DNA from 2 places in the Rhizobium sp. R86522 genome. Region 1 is predicted to be linked to the other one. Evidence: riboswitches for the same ligand, from Rfam matches in the RefSeq annotation. Region 1 holds a riboswitch; the other holds the start of a gene.

What was found. A riboswitch is a leader RNA that binds a small molecule or an ion and turns the genes downstream of it on or off. The one in region 1 is predicted to bind thiamine pyrophosphate.
Region 2: it holds a riboswitch for thiamine pyrophosphate, as region 1 does, so the genes downstream of both, thiD (bifunctional hydroxymethylpyrimidine kinase/phosphomethylpyrimidine kinase) here and thiB (thiamine ABC transporter substrate binding subunit) in region 1, are expected to answer to the same signal.

The regions. Positions count from the first base shown of each region.
Region 1 is NZ_JAXHBX010000001.1:4,051,705-4,058,624, forward strand. Features, by position in the region: gene SJY08_RS19600 (thiamine/thiamine pyrophosphate ABC transporter permease ThiP) at 1-542, opposite strand, end outside; gene thiB (thiamine ABC transporter substrate binding subunit) at 549-1,547, opposite strand; TPP riboswitch at 1,613-1,729, opposite strand; gene SJY08_RS19610 (ABC transporter ATP-binding protein/permease) at 1,905-3,653, shown strand; gene SJY08_RS19615 (ABC-F family ATP-binding cassette domain-containing protein) at 3,673-5,505, opposite strand; gene SJY08_RS19620 (thiamine diphosphokinase) at 5,510-6,163, opposite strand; gene SJY08_RS19625 (hypothetical protein) at 6,287-6,424, opposite strand; gene SJY08_RS19630 (hypothetical protein) at 6,388-6,678, opposite strand.
Region 2 is NZ_JAXHBX010000001.1:3,450,094-3,457,013, forward strand. Features, by position in the region: gene coaBC (bifunctional phosphopantothenoylcysteine decarboxylase/phosphopantothenate--cysteine ligase CoaBC) at 1-340, shown strand, start outside; gene SJY08_RS16680 (MmcQ/YjbR family DNA-binding protein) at 337-690, shown strand; gene SJY08_RS16685 (class II glutamine amidotransferase) at 699-1,526, opposite strand; gene SJY08_RS16690 (pirin family protein) at 1,769-2,680, shown strand; gene thiD (bifunctional hydroxymethylpyrimidine kinase/phosphomethylpyrimidine kinase) at 2,761-3,576, opposite strand; TPP riboswitch at 3,644-3,740, opposite strand; gene SJY08_RS16700 (HAD-IA family hydrolase) at 3,866-4,540, shown strand; gene SJY08_RS16705 (peptide chain release factor 3) at 4,587-6,170, opposite strand; gene dut (dUTP diphosphatase) at 6,257-6,733, shown strand; gene SJY08_RS16715 (GNAT family N-acetyltransferase) at 6,699-6,920, shown strand, end outside.

The DNA.
Region 1 (6,920 bases):
CCGAGGCTTGCCGACATCCGCCAGTATTCGGCCGGCACGCGCTCCAGGGCAGACAGCATCAGTCGTGTGGCAAGCGGCAGGTTGAAAAAGACATGGGCAATCAGAATTCCGGTCAGGCCGTAGACCGAGATGGGCTGCGAGAGACCGAGGCCTCCCAAGGCATCGTTGACGATGCCGTTGCGGCCGAAAATACCGATCAGACCCAGTGCGCCGATCAGAACCGGCAGACCCATGGGAACCGCCATCAGACGGATCAGCCAGATCCGTCCGGGGAAAGCCGGCTGTCGAGCAAGCGCGCTGACGACAGGCAAGGCAAGACCGACGGAGAGGAGCGTGGACAGGAAGGCCTGCCAGAGTGTGAATGACAGAACCGAACGGACGACGGGATCGCCGAAGGCCTGCAGAATGCCGACGGTCATTCTCCCGGCGAGCAGTGCGGTCAGGGCGATGCCGACGAAAGCCGCCACGGCCAGCAAAACCAAAAGGCCGCCCGCGAGAGCGGGCAGCCTCTGACGTCTCGACTGGTGAAGCGGTCGGAGCATCCGGTGTTACTTCAGCGTCATGGCCTTCAGCCACTCGTCGATCCAGGCCTGACGGTTGGCCGCAACTTCGGCCGGGTCCATCAGGAAGGTGGTCTTCGGCTGGACGAGCTTGCCGAAGGCGTCCGGCAGGGGCTCTGATGTGGCAGCGACCGGCATCATCCAGTTGTTGGTGGGGATGGTGTCCTGGAAGCCGGGCTGCAGCATGAAGGTGAGGAACTGGCGGGCGAGTTCCTTTTCCGGCGCCGTCTTCAGAAGGCCTGCGACCTCGATCTGGATATAATGCCCTTCGGAGAACTCGGCCGCCTGATAGCGGTCGGTCTCTTCGGCGACCATGTGATAGGCCGGCGAGGTGGTGTAGGAGAGGACCATCGGTGCCTCGCCCTTGGTGAACAGGCCATAGGCTTCCGACCAGCCTGGCGTGACGGTCAGGACACGATCCTTGAGCTTTGCCCAGGCTTCCGGTGCCTGGTCACCATAGACCGACTTGACCCAGAGCAGCAGGCCGAGACCCGGCGTCGAGGTGCGCGGATCCTGGATGACAATCTTTTGGGCCGGATCGCCCTCGACGAGATCCTTCAGGCTCGTCGGCGGGGTCTTGATGACCTCGGTGTCGTAGATCACGGCGAAATGGCCGTAGTCATAGGGCAGGAAGACATCGTTGCTGAAACCGCCGGGCACCTGAACATTGGCGGCATCAACGCCATGGGCTTCGAAGAGGCCGGTCTGCTTGGCTTCCTCGACGAGATTGGTGTCGAGACCGAGCACGACATCGGCCTTCGAGGTCTCGCCTTCGAGCTTGAGACGGGTCAGCAGCGCCACGCCATCGGCGACGCCGACGAAGTTGACGGTGCAGTCGCAGGTCTGTTCGAAGGCTTCCTTGACCTTTGGGCCGGGACCCCATTCGGAGACGAAGCTCTCATAGGTGTAGACGGTCAGCGTCTTGCCGGCGGCCAGTGCCGGGGAGACAAAGCCGAGGATCGCAGCGGAGACGCTGCCGATGAGCATGGAAACAGTACTGGGTCGCATCGCGCCCTCCTCCTTGGTGTCATTGCTGTCGGGATAGGGCGCCTGATGTCGTCGCGTCTAATCCCTCCGCCGGTGTTAACCGGATCAGGTTCCGCGGGTTGGCATGACGCCTCTCAGCCTTCCCGATCGCGTGAGATCGCAAGGCACCCCGTTAGAGCAAGCCTGAGATAGCGCGCAGGCGAGCTGAGCGCAAGGGTGCAGGGTGCAAGGTGTGGCGTGCGATGGGTCGCGCCGTTCACTGTCAGGAAACCGTCAATAGCCACGTGATAAGGGGAAGGCATTTATTATCTTTGCGTGATGCGAATGGCGAAGTCGCAGTCGAATGAAGGGCTCGGAATGGACGGGTTTGTCGCCGAGGTCGAAGGCAGCCTCCGGCGGCAGCTCGGAATGGCCGTCGACAGCTTCTGGCGATCATCCGTCCGCAACCGCATCTTGGCCTTCGCCTTTGCGCTCGTGGTGGTGATCCTGGCGACTGCCTATGGCACCGTGCTTCTCAACCAGTGGAACGCGCCCTTCTACAACGCATTGGAACGGCGTGACCTGCCGGCCTTTCTTCTTGAACTGCGCAACTTCGCGATGATTGCGGGCGCCCTGCTGGTGCTCAATGTCGTGCAGGCCTGGCTTAACCAGATGACCGCGCTTTCCATGCGCGAGGGCCTGTCGCGCGATGTCGTCGACCAGTGGTTGAATGGTGCGCGGGCCTATCGGCTCTCCGTGTCGAGCCCGCTCGGGGTCAACCCCGATCAACGCCTGCATGAGGATGCGCGCAAACTCGCGGAAATGACCACGTCTCTGTCTATCGGGTTGTTCAATGCGACGATCCTGCTGGTCAGCTTTATCGGGGTGCTGTGGAGTCTTTCCAGCGACTTCACCTTTCAGATCGGTGAGACCCGTTTCCAGATCCCCGGCTACATGGTCTGGGGCGCGCTTATCTACGCGCTTCTCGCATCGCTGCTCAGCCAGGTGGTCGGGCGCAGCCTTTCGAACCTGAATGCCGAACGTTATGCCCGGGAGGCCGATCTGCGTTTCTCGCTGATGCGTGCCAATGAAAACCTGGAGGCGATTGCGCTTGCGCATGGCGATGAGACCGAACGCCGCCACATTCATCAGTCGCTCGACGGGGTCCTCATCTCGATCCGTCACCTGGCTCTGGCCTTGACCAATCTCACCTGGGTGACAGGAGGCTTCGGCTGGCTTGCCATCATCGTGCCGATCCTGATCGCCTCGCCCGCCTATTTCGCCGGCACCATCACGTTCGGCGGTCTGATGATGGCGGCCGCGGCCTTCACGCAAGTCTATTCGGCGCTTCGCTGGTATGTCGACAATTTCGGGGCCATCGCCGACTGGCGGGCGGCGCTGATGCGGGTGACGGTGTTTCGCGCCGCCTTGACCAGCATGGGCGACAGACAGAACGGCGCCGGTGAAGTGGAGCTGACGCGCAGCGAGGATGGCACGCTCAGACTGGAAGACCTGGAAATCCGCACCCGTGTCACCGCAGAAGGCTCCGAAGCGGCGTTTCGTTTTCGTGAGCGCGCGGTGATCATCGCGGCGGGGGACCGCGTGATGATCAATGGCGATCAGGGCGTTAATCGCAAGCTATTGTTCCATGCCATGGCCGGGCTCTGGCCCTTCGGCAAAGGTAGGATCGCCCTTCCGGCCGAGTCGGACATCATCTTCGTGCCGCAATCGGGTTATCTGCCGGAGGGCAGGCTGCGCAGCCTGCTCGCCTATCCCGTCGCCTCGGCGCGTTTCACCGATGCAGACATGACGGGCGTGCTTCAGCTCGTGGGACTGGCCGAGTTGGCCGGCCGTCTCGACGAGCGAGCCCGGTGGGAGCGAATCCTGGACAAGGACCAGCAGATGGCGCTGTCCTTTGCCAATATCCTGCTCAGAAAGCCGCGCTGGCTGGTCTTGCATGATGTGCTGGAAGGTTTGGAGCCGGAAACCGAGAGCCGGCTCATGAACATCCTGTCGACGGAACTTGCGGGGACGACCCTGATCTACCTGGGACGTTCCATGGCTTTCGCCACTGCCACCGGTGCGCGGGCGTTGCATCTGGAGAGATCAGGAGAGACGCGGGCCTGAAGCCGAAAGCCGGAGAGCCTCAGCCCTCCAGTTCTTCACGCAGCATTTCGAGCTCCAGCCATTCCTCTTCCATGCGCGTGATGTCGGTACGCAGCTTTTCCATTTCGGCGGCGAGCTTGTTGAACGTCGCCGGGTCCTTGGTGAAGAGGTTGGGATCGGCCATCCTGGCTTCGCGCGCGGTGATCTCCTTCTCGGCCTTTTCCATTTCCTTCGGCAGATTTTCGAGCGCGAATTTCTGCTTGAAGGAAAGCTTGCCCTTGCCCTTCGATCCGCCATCGGCGGACTTGCCGCCCGAGGCTTCCTGCGCCTTGGCTTTTTCGGCCTTTTCAACGCGTTTGCGTTCGTCCTCGACGCCCTTGCGCTGGGCGAGCATGTCGGAATAGCCGCCTGCATATTCGATCCAGCGACCGTCGGGCGCGTCGGGGTTGGCCGGTGCGATGGTCGAGGTCACGGTGCGGTCGAGGAAGTCACGGTCATGGCTGACGAGGATGACCGTACCGGTATAGCCGGCGACAATTTCCTGAAGCAGGTCGAGTGTCTCGATGTCGAGATCGTTGGTCGGTTCGTCGAGGATCAGGAGGTTCGAGGGCTTTGCCATGATCCGCGCCAGCATCAGGCGTGCGCGTTCGCCGCCCGAGAGGTTGCGGATCGGGGTGCGGGCCTGTTCCGGCTGGAACAGAAAGTCCTTCATGTAGCCGGTGACATGCTTCTGCTCGCCATTGACCAGAAGGTTGTCACCCCGGCCGTCGGTCAGGTAGTGGGCGAGCGTATCGTCGGGATTGAGATCCTCGCGCTTCTGGTCGAGTACGGCGATCTCCAGATTGGTGCCGAGCTTCACCAGGCCTTCGTCCGGTTCCAGCTGACCCGTCAGCATCTTCAGAAGCGTCGTCTTGCCCGCGCCGTTCGGGCCGATCAGACCGATGCAATCGCCGCGATGGACACGGATCGAGAAGGGCGCAACGATGGCGCGATCACCATAGGTCTTGATGATCTTGTCGGCCTCAATGACGAGCTTGCCGCTTTCCTTGCCTTCGGTCGCCGATGCCTGGATCGTACCCTGCGGGCCCTTGTGGCCCCGGTAGTTGGCGCGCAGCGCCTGAAGATTGCCGAGACGGCGCATGTTGCGCTTGCGGCGCGCGGTGACACCATAGCGCAGCCAGTGTTCTTCGCGTTCGATCTGGCGACCCAGCTTGTGCTGTTCGATCTCTTCCTCTTCGAGCACCTGGTCACGCCATTCCTCGAAATGGGCGAAGCCCCGGTTCAACCGGCGCGACTGGCCGCGATCGAGCCAGACGGTGGCGGTCGAGATCTTTTCGAGGAAACGACGGTCGTGTGAAATCAGGACAAGCGCGCTGCGGCTCTTTGACAATTCGCCTTCCAGCCATTCGATGGTCGGCAGGTCGAGATGGTTGGTCGGCTCGTCGAGCATCAGGATGTCTGGCTCGGGCGCGAGCACGCGGGCAAGGGCCGCGCGGCGGGCTTCCCCACCAGAGAGACGGGTCGGATCTTCCTGGCCGGTCAGGCCGAGATGTTCGAGCAGGTAGGTGACGCGATAGGGATCGTCGCCCGGTCCCAATCCCGCCTCGGCATAGGCCTGGACCGTTGCATAACCCGCAAAATCAGGCGCCTGCTCCAGGTAGCGGATGGTCGAGGACGGATGGCGGAAAACTTCGCCGGACTGTGCTTCGACGAGGCCGGCGGCAATCTTCATCAGCGTTGATTTGCCAGAACCGTTGCGGCCGACCAGGCAGATGCGGTCGCCAGGCTCCACCTGCAGGCCGGCACCGGCAAGCAAAGGCGTTCCGCCGAAGGAGAGTTGGATATCGTCAAGTTTCAGAATGGGAGGCGCCAAGGCTTCAGGCTCCGGAAAGATCGTAGGGGCGGGCAAGCAGGATCGCCCGGCCGCGGGACAGTGAGACCGAGATCGGTCCTTCGGCGATGTTGGATATCGTGCGCGATGAGCCGAAGGGCAAACTGAAGTCCTGCAAAGGATAGCGTGCGTTGCGGATCGTCAGTCCTTCGAGCGTGGTGAAGCCGAGCACCGAGAAAAGCGCGCCTTTGGGCATTTCGAGAGCCAGTTCACTGTCCTCGGCGAAGGGATATGCCTCTTCCTCGCCAGAGGTCAGGACCACCTCGTAACCGTCTTCGACCAGGCCGAGGGCGTTCAGATAGTGTTGCAGCGCGTGATCGGACCGTTCGCCGCCGAGTGCGCCGACGAAGATCAGCCGGCTGGCGCCCCGCGCGATCGCTTCCGCGACTGCGATCTCCCCGTCAGTGACGGCCTTTGCCGCCGGATAGCTGCGGCGTTCCACGGTCGGAAAACGGGCGATCAATTCGCTGTCGCTGCTGTCGAAGTCTCCGACCCAGAGCTCTGGAGTGACGCCCAGGTTCACTGCATGGCGCATGCCGCCATCGGCCGCGATCACGCGGCTTCCTTCGGTCAGCGCCCGCAGGCGGTCGGTAACGGCGAGGCTTCCGCCGAGAAGAAGGGTGAAAGAGGTCGAGGTCATGCGCCAGCCCTTAGCGCATCTTCGCCAAAAAGGGAAAGGCGAATGCGTCGCAGACTGTGCTTGGCTGCTTGTCGAACGGCTCCCCGGACCAGCCGTTTCAGGCACGGTCCGGGTCGAGCGATTTCAGCGCTTCTTGGGAGAAGCGGCCTCTGCACTCTTGATCTGCGTGGTGAAGGTCGAAACCGGGGTCGCCGCCGGCTTGGACTTGTCCTGCTTCGGCTTTCTTACTTCGCGGTTCGAACGCTGTTGGCCTTTAGCCATGATGTGCTTTCCTTTTTCGGGGTGTTTGCAGGAGCCGTCGTCCGGGCGGATGCCTTGCTGCGGCTGGGATCAATATCCGTTTCTGCGATGCAGCGATCAAAGCTCTCGCTCTCGAAGCGGACGCGGTACTGGCGGCTTCCCCCGGTCTCGGGAAGGGTCGCGAGCACCTTGCAGGAGCCATTGCTGCGGGCGAGGCGGACGGGGCCATCTTTCAGCGTCACTGTGTCGCCGATGGAATACAGGTGTCTGGTCATGGGGATCTCCTGCAGCTGGGAGGCTGCGGTCGGGACAGACATCCTTGTGACTTGCGGGTCGGACAAAACGTCCCGCCGGTCTAAAGGAGCCTGCCGTTATACGAGGCATTGCGGCCGGACCAATTGGTCCAGACTGCGAATATGGGGTCGAGGAGAAGGTCGGTGATGTCCGGAGCCCGAAATTCCGTCCTTGCGGATGGGGCACTTGCAGACGGACACGCATCAGCGTTCATGGAATACAG
Region 2 (6,920 bases), 600 kb from region 1:
GCAGCCCGGCGAGGCGCCGCCGCCGCTCGAACTCACGGAAAACCCTGACATCCTCAAGACCGTCGGCCATCATCCTCAGCGCCCACGGCTCGTTGTCGGCTTTGCCGCAGAGACCCAGAATGTCGAGGAAAACGGCCGCTCCAAGCTTGAGCGCAAGGGCGCCGACCTGATCGTCGCCAATGATGTCTCGCCCGAGACCGGCATCATGGGGGGCGATCGCAACCGGGTGAAGCTGATTTCCCGCGACGGGGTCGAGGCCTGGCCGGACCTTTCCAAGGACGAAGTGGCGGAACGGCTGGCACTCTGGATCGCGACCCAGATCGGCGGGACCGGCGCATGAGCCTTTTTACGCAATCCGGCTTCGACGCCTTTGTCCAAGGTTTCGCCGGCACCACGCAAGTCGACCAATGGGACAGCCGTGTCGCCAAGGTCGGAGACAAGGTCTTTGCGCTGCTCACCAACAGTGAAAGCCGGTTGACGTTCAAGGTCAGCGAAGAAAGCTTCGAGATCCTGACATCGCTCAGAGGCGTGTCGCAGGCGCCCTATTTCGCCAAGCGCAAATGGGTCAGCGTCGAACCGGACAGCGAGCTCGGCGAAGCCGACCTTATGGAATATCTCACCCGCTCCTATCGCACGGTCAGTGCGTCGCTGACCCGCAAGCTGCGCGCCGAACTCGGCATCGTCGAGTAAAGCTGTGATCAGACCGCAGCCATCGCCGGCTGACGGATCTGCTCGACCCGTGTGCGCTCGACGTCAGGCTTGAACTCGGCGGCATCCAGACCGTTTTCGCTGAGGATCACGGCACTGCCTGCGGGAATTTCCACCCAGGTATCCGTCTCGTCGTTCAGCGGCTCCGACACGAGACAGAAGCTGCCCTTCGGCCCCATGGGCGCTGCAAACAACGTTGGAGCATATTCGTCCGTCGAGTAGCGCACGGCATAGAGCGTCTTGCCATCGGAAAAGGCAGCCGTCATGCGGATGCGGGCGGTGCCGGTCAGATGCAAGCTGATCTGCTCGACGAAGCCGACGGCCTCGCTCATGGCCGCGATAGGGCGCTCACGCAATCCGAACTGAAGGGCCAGCAGGAAGAGCAGTTCGCTGTCGGTCGTGCCAACACGGGCATGGAAATGCTCATCGTCCAGCATGCCTTCCATCGGCCGGCGGATGCGATCGAAATTGTCGATCTGGCCGTTGTGCATGAAGGACCAGTTCCCCTGGACGAAGGGATGGCAGTTGTCGCGGCGGGTGGCGCCATGGGTTGCAGCGCGGACATGCGCGAGAAACAGCGGCGAGCGAATCTGGCTTGCGAGGCTCTTCAGATTGCAGTCGGACCAGGCCGGCAGCACATCCCGGAAGCGGCCCGGCTCGGGGCGGTCACCATACCAGGCGAGACCGAAGCCATCGCCGTTGGTGGCGGTCTTGGCGCGGGTTGCGCAATGCGATTGCTCGATAAGGGAATGCGCAGGCGAGGTCACCAGCTCCTCGAGGAAGATCGGAACACCACGGTAAGCTGCCCAACGACACATATGAATTCTGCCCCAGGTCCATCGACCGACTGCAAATCTTCGGTAGTCTTCGCCCGATAGACTAATGATTTGCAAACATCGCATCCTTCATGACAAAATTTTGTCGGGCAGTGCAACATTCTTCCTGCTGTCGACTGGCACAAAAGTGAACACTGCGTTCTGCCCGGCAGGCCTGCGTGCCATGGTTCTCTCGCCTATATTGCTTCCCAAGCAACGAGCCCGTTCCCCGAGGAGGTCCGCCAATGTCCATTCGCCCTGTCAAGCATGAGAGCCGCGCCACGCCGACCATGGAAGGCGCCGGCGTCAAGCTGCACCGCGTCTTCGGCTTCGGCGATCCCTCGATGACCGACCCCTTCCTGATGATGGACGACTTCCGCAACGACGAGCCGATGGACTACCTCCGCGGGTTCCCTTGGCATCCGCATCGCGGCATCGAGACGATCACCTATGTGCTGGCCGGCACCGTCGAGCATGGCGACAGCCTGGGCAATCAGGGCATGCTAGGCGCGGGCGACCTGCAATGGATGACCGCCGGCAGCGGCATCCTGCATCAGGAAATGCCGAAGGGCGATTTCGCCGGCCGCATGCACGGCTTCCAGCTCTGGGCCAACCTGCCCTCGTCGCTGAAGATGACCAAGCCGCGCTATCAGGACATCAAATCACCTGAGATCCCTGTGGTCATCGATGATGACGGCACGTCGGTTCGCGTCATCTGTGGCGACTTCTGGGGCAAGAGCGGCCCGGTAGACGGCATCGCCGCTGAACCCGTCTATCTCGACATCTCCGTGCCGCCGGGCAAGCGCAAGACCTTCCCGGTCGACACCTATCGCTCGGCATTCGCCTATATTTTTGCAGGCTCCGGCTCGTTCCGGGATGCGTCGAAGCCCTTCGGCGTCAAGGTCGAGAAGGAATACATGGGCGAGGAGCTGAATATCCGCGACCTCTCCGGCAACCGGACGCTTGTCGTTTTCGACACCGGCGACGAGATCACCGTTCAGGCCGGCGAACAGGGCATCCGCTTCCTGCTGGTCACAGGCAAGCCGATCAAGGAGCCGGTCGCCTGGCATGGTCCGATCGTCATGAACACGCGGGAAGAACTTATGCAGGCGATGAAGGAGCTGCAGAACGGAACCTTTATCAAGGCCGATCATTAACCCCACGCAGTCAAGTTCACTTCCACCCGGCGTCTCCAGCGCCGGGTTTTCTTTTTTGTCTGCATACACCGCCTCAGAGATCAAGTCTGTGCAGGCGCCGGCCAGAGCGCGTGGAAATGATGCACCGGCCCATGTCCTGAACCAACGGTCAGCGCATCGGAACGCCGAACAGCCTCCGCCAGCCAGGCCTTGGCAACACGCACGGCCTCCTGTGGCTCCAGCCCCTTTGCCAATTCGGCAGCGAGCGCGCTCGACAGAGAACAGCCAGTGCCATGCGTATTGCGCGTTAGGATCCGTTCCGCCTCGAACCAGGTCACCTGGCCATCCGCAACCAGCACATCCGGGCTTTCCGGACCTGCCAGATGGCCACCCTTGAGCAACACTGCCCGGGGTCCGAGTGCTGTCAGCCTGATGGCCCGGGATTCCATGATGCGGCGGTCGAAAGCCTCGGGATCACCGAGCAGGGCTGCAGCCTCCGGCAGGTTCGGCGTCAGGAGCGTCGCGAGCGGCAACAAGTCCTCCGTCAAGGCCGCGACCGCATCCGGATCAAGCAGCGATGCACCGCCCTTAGCGATCATGACGGGATCGAGAACAACAGGGATGCCGCGATAGGCTTTCAGTGCTTCGGCGACGGCCGAGGCAATGCCAGCATTGGCGATCATGCCGATCTTCACCGCATCGACCCTGACATCGGCAAAGACCATGCGGATCTGCTCGGCGACAAAACCGGGATCGAGCGGCACGACGGCCGAGACGCCCGTCGTGTTCTGCGCCGTCAGAGCCGTGACGACCGCCATTCCGTAGCAACCGCGGGCCGAAAAGGCCTTGAGATCGGCCTGGATGCCCGCCCCACCGGAAGGGTCGGAGCCGGCGATGGTCAGCACGTTGCGGATGATGGATGATCTCATGTCTGCGTCTCCCAAGGCGGCGGAGACGCAGCGGGCACAGCGCGGATATATCTGGCGCGACACCCGAGCGACTCCCTCCGCCAGCATGATCTGGTTCAGGTTCAAAGGGTGCTTCTCAGCCCGGCTTGCGCCAGACGCCCCTGTCTCTCAGGCGCCAGACTATGCCACAGCATCGTTCCTGTCACCTGGGTCTCTCGTCATTCCCATTCAGCGTTTGCAGCGGAGGACCAGAGCCGCTAGGGAGGCCGGGATATCCAACCGACCCGAGGAGATTGCCTTGCATCACGCGCCAGACCGCCTTTTCGACCGCTCCTATGATGGCTTTCTCTTCGACATGGACGGAACGCTGCTCAATTCGATCGCCGCTGCCGAGCGCGTCTGGAGCCTCTGGGCACTGAAGCACGGTCTGGATCTCGAAACCTTCCTGCCGACCATGCATGGCAAGCGCGGGATCGACACCATCCGCGCCCTGAACCTGCCCGGCATCGATGTGGTGAAGGAAGCGCTCGAGGTGGAGCGCGGCGAGATCGAGGATCTCGACGGTATCACGCCGATCCCCGGCGCCATCGACTTTCTGAAAAGCTTGCCCGCCGAACGCTGGGCGATCGTGACCTCGGCTCCATCAGCCCTTGCCCGCGCCCGTATCGGGGCCGCCGGCCTGCCACAGCCGCTGCAGATCGTGACGGCGGAAGACGTGAAGATCGGCAAGCCTGATCCGGCCGGCTACCGGCTCGGTGCAGAGCGGCTCGGTTTCGCTGCATCGCGCTGCCTGGTGTTTGAGGATGTGCTGGCAGGCGTCAGAGCCGGAGAAGCGGCAGGGGCAGATGTCGCCGTGATCACGGCGACGCACGCGCATCCGCTGGAGACGTCCCATCCGACGATTGCGAGTTATGAGAAACTTAGGGTGGAGTTCGACGCGTCCCGGGGACTGAGGATCAAGGCGGCAGAATAAGCCGACCCGGCGGCGACGGGAATTCCGTCACCGCCCTCGACCAAACTCACGCCGCCTTGGCGACGTGATACTCCTTGATGGCGACCATCTTTATCGCGGGGTAACGTTCGGACTCGTAGCGCAGCGAGAACTGGTCCTGCGCCATGAAGACCGGGTCGCCGTCGAGATCCCGGCAGATATCGCCACGGCGCTGGGTCATGAACTTTTCCAGATCGTCCTTATTCTCGGCCGAGATCCAGCGGCAGACGGAGAAGCGCGACATTTCGAAGGACACCGGCAGGCCGTATTCGCCCTGCAGTCGCTCCTTCAGGACGTCGAGCTGCAGTGCACCGACGACGCCGACGATGGCCGGCGAGCCGTCTTCGGGCGAGAAGAGCTGCACGACGCCCTCTTCCGCCATCTGCTGCAGGGCTTCCTTCAGCTTCTTCGCCTTCATCGCATCTTCCAGACGCACACGGCGCAGGATTTCCGGCGAGAAGTTCGGCACGCCCTGGAAGACGAGGTTTTCGCCTTCGGTCAGCGTGTCGCCGATTCGCAGCGTGCCGTGGTTCGGGATGCCGACGACGTCACCGGCATAGGCCGTATCCGCCAGCTGACGCTGCGAGGCGAAGAAGAACTGCGGCGCCGTCAGGCCCATCTGCTTGCCGGTGCGGGCCAGGCGCGCCTTCATGCCGCGCTCGAGCTTGCCGGAGCAGATGCGGGCAAAAGCGATGCGGTCGCGGTGGTTCGGGTCCATGTTGGCCTGGATCTTGAAAACGAAGGCGGTCATCTTGTCTTCGGCGGCATGCACCGTGCGGGTGTCAGCCACCTGGTCGCGCGGCGGGGGCGCATAGGCACCCAGCGCATTAATGAGGTCGCGGACACCGAAGTTGCGCAGTGCCGAGCCGAAGAAGACTGGCGTCATGTGGCCTTCGAGGAAGCTCTGGCGATCGAAGGGCCGGCAGGCTTCGCGGGCAAGTTCGAGCTCGTCGATGAAGGTCTGGCGCTCGTTTTCGGGCAGGTTCTCCGCCACGCTCTGCGGACCGTTGACCTTGAGCGGCTCGACCTGGGCATCGCCGCCCCGATAGGTGTTGTTGGCCAGATTATAGGAGCCGCAGAAGGTCTTGGAACGGCCGACGGGCCAGGTGATCGGTGCCGTGTCCAGCGCCAGCTTCTCTTCGACCTCGTCGAGGATCTCGAAGGGGTCGCGGCTTTCGCGGTCCATCTTGTTGATGAAGGTGATGATCGGAATGTCGCGCATGCGGCAGACCTCGAACAGCTTCAAGGTCCGCGGCTCGATACCCTTGGCGGCGTCGATGACCATGACGGCGGCGTCGACTGCCGTCAGCGTGCGATAGGTGTCGTCGGCGAAGTCTTCGTGGCCAGGCGTATCGAGAATGTTGAAGACATGGCCTTCATATTCGAAGGTCATGACCGAGGTCACGACCGAAATGCCGCGCTCGCGTTCGATCTTCATCCAGTCCGACCGGGTCTGGATGCGATCCTTCTTCGCCTTGACTTCACCGGCAAGCTGAATGGCGCCGCCGAACAACAGCAGCTTTTCGGTCAGCGTCGTCTTACCCGCATCCGGGTGCGCGATAATAGCAAAGGTGCGGCGGCGGGAGACCGCCTCGGCGAGCGTTTCAGCCATATCTCAGGAGTCCTTCTGGTCGGGCGGTTATCTAGCGTTTCGACGGCCAATATGCAATTGAGCGCGACAAACAAAGGAATCTCGCCATGGCTGCCATCCGCACCGACATCCTCGGCCCCGTGCTCAACCTCAAGCGTCTGCCGCATGGGCAAGGGCTTGATCTGCCCGCCTATGAAACGGCAGGAGCGGCGGGAATGGATCTGAGGGCAGCGGTGTCCGATGGAGAGTCGCTGATGCTTGCCCCGGGCGCGCGGGCGCTGGTGCCCACCGGCTTCATCATGGAAATCCCTGAAGGTTTCGAAGCCCAGATCCGCCCACGCTCGGGTCTCGCCTTCAAGAACGGTGTGACATGCCTCAACACACCCGGCACCATCGACAGCGACTATCGCGGCGAGGTGAAGGTGCTGCTGATCAATCTCGGCCAGGAGAATTTCGTCATCACCCGCGGCATGCGCATCGCCCAGATGGTGATCGCACCGGTGACGCAGGTGCGCGTGGCCGAGGTGACCGAGACGAGCGACACGGCGCGTGGTGCCGGCGGGTTCGGATCGACGGGGGTGTAGGAATCCAATGCTGGAAACGCTGACGCTCAGGGAAGGCTATTTCGAAGATCCGAACGCCTTCCGAGCGCTCGCGGACCTGCTGCAGTACGTGTTCGGCATCGATATCGGGCTGCAGAGCCGCTTCGGCGGGCCGGATCCATCTTCGATGCCCTTTGGCTATTTCGACGCCACTGGCCGTTGTGTTGCC